Regions from separate parts of the Pseudoalteromonas sp. NJ631 genome, predicted to be linked through region 2. Evidence: predicted binding sites of a transcription regulator. Region 2 holds the regulator's gene; each other region holds the start of a gene.
What was found. The regulator MetJ, encoded in region 2, represses methionine synthesis genes. The targets are predictions, from matches to a motif close to TAGACGTCTAGACGTCTA.
Positions count from the first base shown of each region.

Region 1: metE (5-methyltetrahydropteroyltriglutamate--homocysteine S-methyltransferase) is a predicted target of MetJ. The motif match lies at 2,487-2,504, and genes of this name have one in related genera.
Region 3: A587_RS0103985 (methylenetetrahydrofolate reductase) is a predicted target of MetJ. The motif match lies at 1,578-1,595, and genes of this name have one in related genera.

Region 1 covers NZ_AKXJ01000001.1:393,538-398,277, reverse strand. The annotation lists gene A587_RS0101935 (PepSY-associated TM helix domain-containing protein) at 1-85, shown strand, start outside; gene A587_RS0101930 (hypothetical protein) at 145-516, opposite strand; gene A587_RS0101925 (YdcF family protein) at 662-1,426, opposite strand; gene A587_RS0101920 (LysR substrate-binding domain-containing protein) at 1,527-2,414, opposite strand; gene metE (5-methyltetrahydropteroyltriglutamate--homocysteine S-methyltransferase) at 2,706-4,740, shown strand, end outside.
Region 2 covers NZ_AKXJ01000003.1:422,551-427,290, reverse strand. The annotation lists gene priA (primosomal protein N') at 1-564, opposite strand, end outside; gene rpmE (50S ribosomal protein L31) at 779-994, shown strand; gene A587_RS0108695 (malic enzyme-like NAD(P)-binding protein) at 1,767-3,008, shown strand; gene metJ (met regulon transcriptional regulator MetJ) at 3,133-3,453, opposite strand; gene metB (cystathionine gamma-synthase) at 3,798-4,740, shown strand, end outside.
Region 3 covers NZ_AKXJ01000001.1:851,198-855,937, reverse strand. The annotation lists gene A587_RS0103990 (undecaprenyl-diphosphate phosphatase) at 1-495, shown strand, start outside; gene A587_RS0103985 (methylenetetrahydrofolate reductase) at 575-1,531, opposite strand; gene A587_RS0103980 (M16 family metallopeptidase) at 1,802-4,678, shown strand.

The sequences.
Region 1 (4,740 bases), on a different contig from region 2:
CTTGATTATCCTATTTTGGAGCATCGCTTTGCTCAACTTATGCCTGAAAAATCGGAGTTCTTCGCTCAGCTTTAGTCGAAATTGATTGCTGAAGACCAAAAAAAACCTCGCAGCTGCGAGGTTTCTTCACTCATGAAACTGTGATTAAACAACACCACGAGGTAAGCGGCAGTCGTGATCTTTTGCTGCTAGTTCAGCAATCCACTGTTCTTCCGCTTTGAAGCCATCTTCGTTTTCTGTAACGATAGTAAAGCTTGCTGATTTTACAGCTGCTGCCTTCGGCGCTTTCTTAGTCGTTTTCGCTTTTTTGGCAGGCGCCTGCGTTTTCTCACTTGCTACAGCTGACCCTGAAGTTAGCTCTTCTGTTAATTCGGCTACCTCAGCAAGACGCATGTTTTTGCCACCATCGATGCTATACCAACCTGGCTTTGCAGTGATCTCAGGCTTTTTGCCATGTGCAGCTTCGTACGCAGCTTCGAAAGCGCTTAGTACTTCAGTTTTATCTAGTTTACTCATCGTAGATCCTAGTCGTGTTGTACGCGGATACGCGGGTTAAGATTAAACTCTATTTATACCCATATTTGCGCAAATTTTCAATTTTTTACGTTTTTCAGCGCTAATTTGTCGAACTTTAGCCTGATTTTGGTGTCTTTTTCAGCGCTTAAAGTGCCTCAGGGTCAATAACACGACGGATCGTGATCCACATACTACCAAGCTGTTCATGCCAAATCCGAGTGACTACTTCTAAGGCCTTATGGTTCGGAATAAATTGTCTGCTCAGTGGGTATTGCTTGAAGTTATAAAACTCCGTCGGTGCAGCGATCACTTCTATGCCTTGTGCTTCAAATAGGTTTTTTGCGCGTTGTATGTGCGATGCTGATGTGACCAATGCGACGTCATAATCGACTAGTAAAGGCGCTAGCATTTTTGCTTCGTCCGCGGTGTCTTTGGCATTGGGATTTTGCTTAATACGTGTAGCTGAAATACCTAGGCTCTGTGCGGTTCTTGCCATGAGTCCCGCGCTTGTTGCATGGCCATAGCCGTAACCAGAAACATACAGCCGAGCCTTTGGGTAAATATTAGCAAGTCTTACGCCTTCAACTAATCTGGCTAGGCCGCAGCTGCCAAGTTGGGCGTTGCTGGGGAGAGATTTATCTGGATATAAATCACAGCCAAGTACCACGATTTTATCTATGTTGTTGTGCTTGCTTGGATTGAATGCGGGGAGAGTGCCTGTATCCCATTCAATAATATGTTGTGCGACATAAGGAGTCGATAACGCCCATGCGGTCAGTAAGACGAGCCAGCTTGCGATGTAAGGTCCTTTACGCGTTTTGGCGATAAAAAGCATAAGCCCCATAAGCACCACTAAAGATAATGGTAACGGCATCATAAGTTGACCGATAACCTTTTTGACTTCAAACATTTAAACATGCCTTAGATTTAGATAAGCCTGACGCAATGCTAGCATGAGATGGGAGTAGTAGAAATGTATAACAGTTAGGGCTCAAAAAGAGCCCTGTCATCTATCTTGCAGTGGTTTTACGGCAAGTATTGAGGAAATGACGATAAACAGGGTTATCTTTCATGCTTTTCTTCATTGCTAAATACATAGGACGATTTAGCCCAAGTGCGCCTAGAGGAATCGATTTAATTAGCCCTTGGCTCTCATAAGGTGTCACTAACCAGTCCGGTAAAGCTGCAACCCCCATACCTGCACTAACCAGTTGGAAGATTAATAAACCTTGATCGACGGTTTTTAGCGTACCGTCAAAGCGTGCATTTTGAATAAAGTGCTTAAATATGTCCTGACGCTCGCGAGGAATAGGGTAAGAAATGATGGTTTCATCTTTTAGGTCGAGTGCTGTGACATAGGCCTTCTTGGCCAATTCGTGATCTGGTGCAACGATTAACTTTAATTTAAAGTCGAAAAGGTGCGCGTATTCCAGTTGTTCTGGTTCTCGAATGTCTGAGGTAAGCACTAAGTCCAGCTCATCTTCAATAAGGTCAGGAATAGCGTCGTAGCTAAAACCACGTTCGTAATCGACTTTAATGTCAGGCCAAAAGGTATTGAATTCTTTAATTGTTGGCAGCAACCAGTGAAAACAAGCATGACATTCCACGCTTAACCTGAGTTGCGAGATAGGTTGATTAAGGCTTTCCTTCAACCGACATTTGGTTGCTTCAACTTTAGGTAAAACATCGTTGGCAAGTTCCAATAATAACATCCCTTGAGGGGTAAAACGTACTGGTTGCGTTTTGCGCTCAAAAAGCTGGCAGTCGAGTTTGCTCTCAAGATCTTTGATCTGATGTGATAAAGCAGATTGAGTCAGGAATAGCTCTCGTGCTGTATTCACGAGAGAACCAGTTTCTTTCAAGGTGGAGATAGTCTTTAGGTGCTTTATATCAATCATTATCAACAATTCTCATATTTTAAGTGAGCAAATCTCAGCATTACTCAATATTACGATTCTATTTAGTTATTATCAATGTCTAGACGTCTAAATACCTACAGTGAATTGTTCAAAAATTCACAAATCCACTATAGCACTAAAAATGACAGCGTTGTCACTACTTATGTAAAAATTTTTTAAAAAATTACAATTTAATTTTATTCATATGAAATCTGAGAAAGCATCAATTGTTGTTTTTGATTATGAGAATTATATTTTTAGACATCTATACATCTAGGTGGAATTAAAATCATGGCATTAACACATAACTTGGGTTTTCCACGCGTAGGCAAAAAACGTGAACTTAAATTTGCAGTAGAGCGCTATTGGTCGGGCGACTTAACGCAGGACGACTTAATCGCGGAAGGAAAGCGCATTCGTGCAGAAAATTGGGCATTGCAAGCTGAGGCTGGTGTTGACCTTCTACCTGTAGGCGATTTTGCTTGGTATGATCACGTGTTGAATACTTCATTACTTGTCGGCGCGATTCCCAGTCGTCACAAAAATGATGAGTCGGTAAATCTTGATACTTTGTTTCGGATTGGCAGGGGACGAGCACCTAGCGGCTGTGCGTGTGCTGCAAGTGAAATGACGAAATGGTTCAACACCAATTATCATTACATCGTCCCTGAGTTAACTCAAACGCAGGAATTTTCCCTGACTTGGACGGAGTTGTTTACTCAAGTAGAAGAAGCACAATTACTTGGCTACCAAGCAAAACCCGTATTGGTCGGCCCGGTAACCTACCTCTACTTAGCTAAATGCGTTGGTCAAGAGTTTGATAAATTGGCTTTATTAGATAAGTTATTGATTGTATATCAGCAGGTACTTAACAAGCTTGCTGAGCAAGGTGTTGAGTGGGTACAAATTGATGAACCTATTTTAGCACTGGAAATCGACGATGCTTATCGTGACGCGCTGCGCCGGAGTTTTGATGCGTTGAGCGGGCAAGGAGTAAAAGTGTTGTTGGCCAGTTATTTTGACTCCGTACAAGCGCATGTTGAAGATATCCAGTCTTATCCCGTAGAAGGCGTACATTTTGACTGCGTAACGGCAAACTACGACTTGGCTGCGTTAGAGGAAGTAGTTGGGCAAGATAGCGTGCTGTCTCTAGGGGTTGTGAACGGTCGTAACATTTGGCGCTCGGATCTTGAAGGTGTATATCAGCAACTTGCTCTGGTTCATGAACGTCGAGGTGATAATCTCTGGCTTGCTCCTTCATGCTCATTATTACATACGCCAGTCGACTTAGATCAAGAGCAAAAACTTGATAGTGAGTTAAAGTCTTGGCTCGCATTTGCCAAACAAAAAGGACAAGAGCTGGCATTATTGAAAAATGCATTGGAGCAGCGTGATATTACCCAGTTGGTCGAATATTCTAAACCTGTAAAAGCGCGTTTGACTTCTACTCGCGTGAATAATAATGAGGTGCAGCAGCGTGTTTCAGCGCTTACAGCAAAAGATGGCCAACGCAATAGTGAATTCGCAACCAGAATTAAAAAACAAGCACAGTCGCTAAATTTACCCTTATTGCCAACCACAACGATAGGCTCCTTCCCACAAACCCAAGCTATTCGTAAGGCGCGACGTGATTATAAAGCGGGTACGTTGAGTGCTGATGCTTATCAAAGCCAGATGGAAGCAGAGATCCGTTATGCCGTTGAAGAACAAGAAGCGCTTAACTTAGATGTGCTGGTTCATGGCGAAGCAGAGCGCAATGATATGGTTGAGTACTTTGGTGAATTACTCGAAGGTTTTGCCTTTACTCAGTTTGGTTGGGTGCAAAGTTATGGTTCGCGCTGTGTTAAGCCCCCAGTGATCTGGGGAGATGTCTCGCGTGCGGCACCAATGACTGTTAATTGGGCGAGTTATGCACAGAGCTTAACCAAAAAACCGATGAAGGGCATGCTAACAGGGCCTGTGACTATTTTATTTTGGTCGTTTGTCAGAGATGACTTAGACAAGCCGAGCATCGCAAATCAAATCGCATTAGCACTGAGAGATGAAGTGGTGGATTTGCAAAACGCAGGGATTAAGGTGATCCAAATCGATGAACCTGCATTTAGAGAGGGGATGCCACTCAAAGCCAGTCAGTGGCAAGCCTACTTAGCGTGGGCGGCGTATGCGTTTAGGGTATCTGCAAGTGGTGTGAATGACGAAACACAGATCCATACGCATATGTGTTACTCGGAGTTTAACGATATTATCGCCGCCATAGCGGATATGGATGCGGACGTGATCACAATTGAAACGTCACGTTCAAATATGACCTTACTCGACGCCTTTG
Region 2 (4,740 bases):
TAGCTGTAATTCGTTTTGCGACCAATCACTGTCATGCTCAATAGATTGTGAGATAAGCGCTTTTTCTTCCAATGCTTTAATTGTTTGGCTAGCAAATCCGAGTGCTTTGAGTTCGCTTAATTTTATTGCGCCACCTTCACATAATTGAGAAAGCAGTGCTTGTTGCTTTTTGGCTCGCAGTGTTGGTAGCTTTTGCCCTTTGTCCGTTAATCTGACGATAGGGATCTGAGTTTTGTCTGGGCTTCCACCATCTCTAAGTACCGCCGGTAGTGCTGTGAATAAGGTATCGCCAATTGGATGACAGTAATACTGAGAGACAAAGTGTAAGAAGCTAAGTTGTGCTTGATTAAAGACTGGGTGCTCGTCCAACACCTCAATAATTTGCTTGAGCTTATCTTTTGGTACATCGGTGTCGTCTTTTTTAGCAAGCGCAATTGCTGTGCAGCGACGGTTGGCGAAATTGACGGTGACTCTCATTCCTGCTTCAACTTGCATGGTTGGTGCTAGCAAATAGTCGAATGTTCGGTGCAGTGGCAGCTTTAAAGCTACTTCAAGAATGAGCATGTATTACAATTCCATAAAGTGAGCGCAGTGACGAAGTATATACCTAAGGTGGTACGAATTGAAAACGTACTCTGCGACGGCGATAAAAAACTCTGAAATATTGCTTGTAGATTGTTCAGTTAAGCACTAAAATACGCGTCCACATTTTTGTATAACTACGTATGGTGCCAGACTTCGGGTTTGGAGAGCGATACGGCCTTAACTAGAGGTTGCTATGAAAGAAGGTATTCACCCTAATTACGAGACGATCACTGCATCGTGCTCTTGCGGTAACAAGTTCGAAACTCGTTCAACGCTATGTAAAGATATTCACCTAGACGTATGTTCTGCATGTCACCCGTTCTACACTGGTAAGCAGAAGATCCTTGACACAGGTGGCCGTGTAGATCGCTTTAACAAGCGTTTCGGTGCACTTAGCAGCAAGAAGTAATCTTGTTGGTCTAGTCGAAAAAAGCACCTTAGGGTGCTTTTTTTGTGCCTGTTTGAAAATACCTTCCCGATTGATACATGCTATTCTGCATCAACAGACAAACCGTCAGTCATCACGCCTTCATTGTGTCTTTTATTCTTCTAAAATAGAAAACTTGCCAGTTTGGCAGCAAAACTTTACTGATCTCTTGGGTAGAGTAAAAACTCTATTTAGTAGATAAATACTGAACATTTACGAGCTTAAGTTGTGAAAATAATCAAAGCTCATATAGTAAATAGTATCAGCTATGAGCACTTTATATAAACTAAAGTCATTATTTTGCGACTAAATGCGGGTATCTTGACGTTAAAATTAGTTAAGTTTCAATTTTCTTATTGTTTTTATAGTTAGTGTACATCTGTGCTAATTTTCTACATTTTGTGCTGGTTTTAGCGTCTTGTTTTTTAAGTTTTAGTCACATTATTTGTGAAATATTTCTTAAAATTGAGCTTATCTTCTCGGAAAAGTATAGAAAATACCGTGCTAGTGGATAGACCTGATTTTACTTGAATAATGAGCAAAACTCGGTATTGTGTGAATACGGTCGATTAACTATATGTCCTATTGACATACCGCGACAGCAAAGCACAAACGCTTGTTGAGTGGTTAAATGTCGTCGCTCATATAGTTAATCGCACTGTGTGTTGCTGTAACCAGCATGATAGGTTGCCAACATTCAGAATGCGAACGTTTACCACACTCTCACATTAACTTCGTAGGAAAATATCGCGCCATGACAGATTTTCGTCAACAAGCTCTAGATTATCACGAGAAGCCCGTTCCAGGTAAAATCAGTGTTGAACTCACTAAACCTGCCGAGACCGTAAAAGACTTAGCACTTGCATATAGCCCAGGTGTTGCAGAGCCAGTACGTGAAATCGCGGCTGATCCGGCGAATGCATACCGTTACACGGGTAAAGGAAATATGGTTGCGGTGATCAGTAATGGTACGGCAATTCTTGGCTTGGGTAATTTAGGTCCTTTGGCGTCAAAGCCTGTTATGGAAGGTAAGGCGCTATTATTTAAGCGTTTTGCGGGTCTTGATTCAATCGATATCGAAGTTAAGCACAACACCACCGAAGACTTCATCAATACGGTGGCAAATATCGCAGACACATTTGGCGGTATTAACCTTGAAGATATTAAAGCGCCAGAGTGCTTTGAAATTGAGCGCGCGCTAATCGAACGTTGTGACGTTCCTGTATTCCATGATGATCAGCACGGCACCGCAATTGTAACCGCTGCGGGTATGCTGAATGCGTTGGAAATCCAAGGTAAAGATATTCATGATGCGATTATTGTGTGTCTTGGCGCGGGTGCAGCCGCTATCGCTTGTATGGAATTACTGATCAAGTGTGGTGCTCAACGAGAACACATCTATATGCTGGACAGAAAAGGCGTGATCCATACTCGTCGTGATGACCTAAATGAATATAAAGAGTTGTTTGCAAACAACACGGATAAGCGTACGTTACAAGACGTGATTGCGGATGCGGACGTATTTGTTGGTGTTTCTGGCCCAGACTTACTTTCTGCTGAAGATCTAAAGTTAATGGCTGACAAGCCAGTGGTATTCGCTTGTTCTAACCCAGACCCAGAGATCAGTCCTGAAGTTGCACACGGTGCACGTAATGATTTGATCATGGCGACTGGTCGCTCGGATTATCCAAACCAAGTAAATAACGTGTTGTGTTTCCCGTTTATCTTCCGTGGTGCGCTTGATGTACGTGCAACTGCTATCAATGACGAGATGAAGATTGCAGCAGTTGAAGCAATTAGAACGATTGCGAAAGAACCTGTGCCAGCTGAAGTGTTAAAAGCGGCTGATGTGGATAATCTTGAATTTGGTCCTGAGTATATTATTCCAAAACCAATGGATCCGCGTTTGTTACCTCGTATCGCAAAAGCAGTAGCGGTAGCTGCAATTGAATCAGGTGTAGCACAAATCGATATGCCAGCTGGATATATGGGATAATACCATTGGTATTATCCAAATAAAAAAGCCTCGATTGAGGCTTTCTCTGTGGACATACAGACACAAAAAAAGCCTCGATTGAGGCTTTTTTTGTGTCTGTATGTCCACAGAGAAAGAGTAGTTATCACTCTTCGTTTATTTCAGGGATCTCCAAACCGCGCTCTTCCATTATTTGTCTTACTTCTAACGGAATACGCTCTGGATTATCTTTTCTCAAGTCTTCATCGCTCGGCAGTGGCTGACCTGTGAAGGCATGTAGAAACGCCTCACATAAAAGCTCACTGTTCGTGGCATGACGTAAATTATTCACTTGGCGACGTGTACGCTCATCAGTTAGCACTTTGAGTACATTCAGAGGTATGCTCACCGTGATCTTTTTTACTTGCTCTGCTTTCTTACCGTGTTCTGCATATGGGTGAATATACTCACCGTTCCATTTTGCCATAATTGTGTACTTGCCTCAGTTACATCAATGCCAATATGACTGGGTTCTGGTCTACATTATTCACCAACCGCATGAATATAGGGATAACCTTACGAATTAAAGATAAATCCCAAACTCAAATAGATGAATAAACTAATCCGCTATAGCGAGATAGAAGAATCTCTGCCATAGTTTTCAATAACTCAGTCGTATTAGCAACGCCTAGAGTGGCGAAATTTTATCGGTTTAAAAAAGATAGTCAAATACTAGTTATTTAGCCATTTAGCAGTATAAATGTTTTGACTTCTAGTTTCTGTTGCTCTAACCTTTTAGACGTCTAAACATCCAACTATCTAGGTGACCTTATGAGTCAAGTTAACAAATCGACGATTGCAGTGCGTCACGGTATAGAAGCTGATAAAGCACATGGGGCAGTAGTGCCACCGCTTTACCTTTCTACCACCTATTCTTTTGCCGATTTTGATACCAAACGCGACTACGATTATGGCCGCAGTGGTAACTTTAATCGTGATGTGCTTGCACAGGCACTGACTGAACTTGAAGGTGGTGCTCGTGGCATTATTACCGCCACTGGCATGGCTGCTGTTCACCTAGTAACTCAGCTACTTAACCATGACGATACGCTGGTTATTCCACATGACTGTTACGGTGGTAGCTATCGCTTGTTTACATCGCTTGCTAAGCGTGGACTGCTCAAATTAGCCGTGTTGGATCTCACGCAACCTGAAAGTCTTGCACAGCTGCAGCAGATCAAACCTAAATTAGTTTGGATTGAAACACCAAGTAACCCAATATTAAGGCTAACGGATATAGAAGCTGTCGTAAATGCAGCACGCGCTGTGGGGGCTTTGGTCGCCGCCGACAATACCTTCTTGTCTCCTGCACTACAAAACCCCATTGCCTTTGGCGTAGACGTAGTCGTGCATTCAACTACTAAATATATCAATGGCCATTCTGATGTCGTGGGGGGCGCGGTGATCGCGCGTACGCAGGAGTTGGGTGATGAGTTAGCTTGGTGGGCGAATAATATCGGTATTACCGGCGCGCCTTTTGATAGTTATCTTACTTTACGTGGACTGCGCACCTTAAACGTGCGTTTACGCCAGCATCAAGAAAATGCCCAGCTGATTGCGGAGTATTTAGAAAAGTCCCCGTATGTTAGCCAAGTTTATTACCCAGGCCTTGAGTCGCATCCTCAACACGAACTTGCGAAAAAACAACAACTCGGTTTTGGTGGTATGGTGAGCTTTGATATCAAAGGCGATCTGCAAACTTCAGCGAAGTTTT
Region 3 (4,740 bases), on a different contig from region 2:
AAAGATATCGTAGAAGTTTATTTACGTAGCGCTTGGGTGATTGCAACATCGACGATAGTATTTGGTTTACTGCTTTGGTATGCCGACGTGAAAGCGAAACAAATCAAAGACGAATTTGCCTTAAACTGGAAAAGCGCATTGATACTGGGGCTTGCGCAAATTACCGCTGTTATTCCCGGCACATCGCGTTCAGGTATTACCATCACCGCAGGTTTATTACTCGGGCTTGATAAGAAAAGTGCGGCGCGCTTTTCGTTTTTAATGTCTATTCCGGTCATTTCTATGATGGGGCTGTATTACAGTTTAGAGCTCGCAACGGGCGATGAAGTGGTTGATTGGGATGCACTATTAAGTGGTGCGGCACTGTCGTTTATCTCGGCTTATGCCTGCATCTTCTTTTTTCTGAAAATCATAGAGCGCATGGGCATGATGCCATTTGTCATTTACCGCTTGTTACTTGGGGTGGGGTTAATCGCTTTCTTGAGTCTAAGTTAATCTGGGCTTTGAATAATCCAGCAAGGTTAACAGAAAAGCCAGCTTGATGAAGCTGGCTTTTTCAGTTTACTAGACTGCATTAAGCAATTTGCTTTTCCGCAAGGCATAATTCCATGGTCGCCTTCAATAGCCTGTAAAGGTTTATCGATGCATCTATTTCTTCTTTGCGGTTTGTTAAGCTCTCAATATTTAAGCCAAGAGAAATATCTAGATGTGAGCAGCTTTTTAAGATTTGATCTAGATTCTCTCTACAAATACGAATTGACTCACTTAGTGTGTTTTCTGCATCTAACATGCGCCATTTGGTTGCTTCTGGTACTGAGATCCCCAGCCATTCCATAAACTGCAAGGTCTTTTCTCCACCACATGGAGTAAAGGTAAGAATAATGCGTTTTGGTGTTTGCCCTTGCTGTTTACAGGTGCGAGCATAACTCGTGATCAGATCTATGGTTGCTTGAGCGTCATACACTGCTTGGGAAACAAAGAATTGGCAGCCTTGCTCTGTTTTATCTATCAGCCTTTCGTGTTCATTACGCTTACTGGCATGGCGCTCTGCGATGGTTACACCACCCAAGAAAAAGTCATCTTGGTGATGCTTCAATACCTTATAGGCTTCAGAAAGCGGCAACTTAATATCGCCTTGTGAAGACGGGCTGCCCACTAATACTAGATTGTTCAACCCATATTGCTGTTTAGTGCTGCTTAACCAATTGCCAAAAGCTTCACTATCGCGCTGTGCCACACTTTTATACGTAATTACATCAAGGTGTGACAATTCGCGGATCAACTGGCTATATTCACACGGATCAACGGTGTGCTTAAAAGGAAATGGGCGTGGTACTTGAGTACGGCTGCTTTCATCTTGAATGTCATAGATGATCACGCCGTCGTATTCAATCTCATGTAAACGGCCTAAAAGTTTAGCGGCAATTGATTTTAGCTGTTCTGGGTCGGTGCCAATCTTAGGTGGTGTGGTACCAATTAAATATACCCCTTGGTTAGGGTCAATGATTTTCTCTTGAAGCGTTAAAGCCATAATCCTCATTCCACAAAAGCATTTCTGTATCTCTTTACTAATATAGCAGCCATTTAGACGTCTAGATAGATTTTTTTAATGAAAGAATTTCAATAATTATGAATTAATCTCAAGTGCTCAAATCAAAATTTCATATTTGTTTACACATTAGGGTGGTAAATCACCTTGGAAATTAGCGAATTAGTATGACTTTGGGGCATAATCAGGAGGTTTGCTAACGTAAGTGAACACGACTTACTTAGAATAAAAAATATGATTAGGACCAAATTCATGAAATTCAAATTACTAGCAACCAGCTTTGCCGTAAGCTTAGCGCTTAGTGGCTGCGCAGCGACGAATTCAGATCAAGCTCAACAGTCAGCTGTAAGTACTCAAGCTGCCCAATCCAATAAAGTATTCGCCCAAGATTATGTTTTGGAAGAGCTAGAAAATGGCCTTCGCGTCATGGTAGTTAAAACTAACTATCCTGATGTAGTATCGCTTCAAATTCCGGTTTCTGTTGGTTCGCGTAATGAAGTAGAAGCGGGTAAAACCGGCTTTGCTCACTTCTTTGAGCATATGATGTTCAAAGGCTCAGAAAAGTATCCACAAGACGTTTATTCGGACATTTTGAAAAACTCAGGTGTTGATAATCGTGCGTACACTACCAATGACTACACGAACTACCACTTAAATTTCTCAAAGCAGCATTTAGATAAAGTATTAGAAATCGAAGCGGATATCTTTCAAAACCTGACATACAGTGAAGAACAGTTCCGCACCGAAGCACTAACTGTGAAAGGTGAATACCTTAAAAATAATGCCAGCCCAGTTCGAAAACTGCTTTCTGCGGTAAGAAAAGAAGCATTTGATAAACATACCTATAAGCACACAACGATGGGCTTTTTTGAAGACATCGAAGCAATGCCAGATCAAATGGCCTATGGTAAAACCTTCTTTGAGCGTTTTTACAAGCCTGAATATGTATCACTTGTGATCGTAGGCGATGTGGACCCTAAAGCAACTATGGCTATGGTGAAAAAGCATTGGGGTAATTGGAAAAAGGGTGACTACCAAGCCGATATTCCTGTTGAGCCAAAGCAAGACAAAGCGCGTTACGTTCACGAAAAATATGATGGCTTACCGGGTCACTGGTTGCTAGTTTCGTATAAAGGTACTGCATGGGAGCCGAAGAAAAAAGACCGAGCGGCACTTGATCTGATCTCGCAGCTTTATTTCTCTGAAAATTCAGCGCTGTATCAAGAGCTGGTGGTAGATAAACAGCTTGCAAGCCAAATGTTTACCTATAACCCTGAAACCAAAGACCCAGGTCTTCTGCATGTTTTCATTAAAGTAGAAGATGAAAAAGATTTGGCAACAGTGCGTGATGCAATCAATAACACTTACGCAAAAGCACGCACAGAGCTGGTAGATGAAAATAAGCTTGCTGCACTTAAATCAAACCTAAAGTACAGCTTTATTAACGGCCTTGATTCATCACAATCTATTGCTTCGACACTTGCAAGCTACATGCATTTTGAGCGTGATCCTGAAGTAGTGAATGAACTGTATGCAAGTGCTGATAAAGTCACTGCAAAAGATATTCGTGATATTGCCAATAAATACTTTGTGGACAGCAGCCGCACCACGGTGACGATGTCTGCACTTGAGTCAGTCTCTGGTTTTGATAAGGAAGTTAACTTAGATAAGTTAGTGGCAAAAATGGACAAGCCAGTAACGCGTCATTTCAACGTATTAGACAAGACCAATAACTCACCGCTGGTAGATGTGAACTTTCTTTTTTACACAGGTGCTGCTGCCGATCCTGCAGGTAAAAAAGGTCTTGCTGCGCTTACTGCAGCTATGATTGCCAATGGTGGAAGTGAGTCACAATCATACAAAGAAATTCAAAAGGCGCTGTACCCGATTGCTGGTAGCTTTGGCTATCAAATCGATAAAGAAATGATTTCTTTACGTGGTCGTATTCATAAAGACAATGCTGATCAATGGTATGGCATTGTGAGTCAGCAGCTTTTGACCCCGGGGTTCAGAGAAGATGATTTTAAACGTCTGAAAAAAGAGCTAATCGACGGCATTAAGGCTGGTTTGAAAGCGTCAAATGATGAAGAGCTAGGTAAAGAAGTGCTTTATCATGAGTTGTACAAAGGCCACCCATACGAAAGCTATAACTTTGGTGATTTATCAGACTTAGAAGCAATCACTTTAGATGACGTTAAGGCTTTTTACGCTCAGCAATTTACTCAAGCTAAACTCAACGTAGGTATTACTGGTGCACTCGATGAACAGCTAAAAGAAGCGATGTTTAACGACCTTGCGGCTTTACCTAAAGGTGAAGAAGCGCGTTTACAAGTGCCTGATGCCCCTAAACTGTCTGGCCATCACGCAACCATCGTAGAAAAGAATGCAAAATCAACAGCGGTGTCTTTTGGTTTCCCAATCGACACGGTTCGTAGCAGCAAAGACTGGGCTGCGCTTTGGTTAGTGCGTTCATACTTTGGTGAGCACCGCAGTTCAAACAGCCACTTGTACCAGCGTATCCGTCAGGTGCGTGGTATGAACTATGGTGATTATGCATATATCGAATACTTCCCTCGTGGTATGTTCCAAACTAAGCCGGATGCAAACTTAGGTCGTAGTGAGCAAATTTTCCAAGTTTGGTTACGCCCACTTCGTTCTAATAACGATGCCCATTTTGCAACGCGTACCGCATTGTTTGAACTCGATAAGCTGATCAAAGAAGGGATGAGCAAAGCAGACTTTGAAGCAACACGTAACTTCTTAATCAACTTTGTGCCGCAAATGGTGGCGAGCCAAGATAGACAGCTAGGTTATGCACTTGATAGCCAGTTCTACAACACCGATGAATTTGTTGCCTATGTGACAAAGCAGCTAGCGTCGCTGTCTGTTGAAGACATCAATCGTGTTATCAAAGAGAACTTGCAGACCGAAGATATTCACTATGTGTTTATCACTGGTGATGCAAAAGATATGGCGCAGCGTTTAAGTGCTGAGCAGTCATCTCCTATGACTTATAACACGAAAAAGCCTGATGTATTACTGGCTGAAGATGCTGAAATTGCTACATACCCGCTAAATATTCCAAGTAAGAATATTAAAACGTTAGATGTAGAAAAAGTGTTTGAATAACGATTATTCAGCCTAATAAAAATGGCGGCTAAAAATTTAGCCGCCATTTTTTGTGTCAAAAC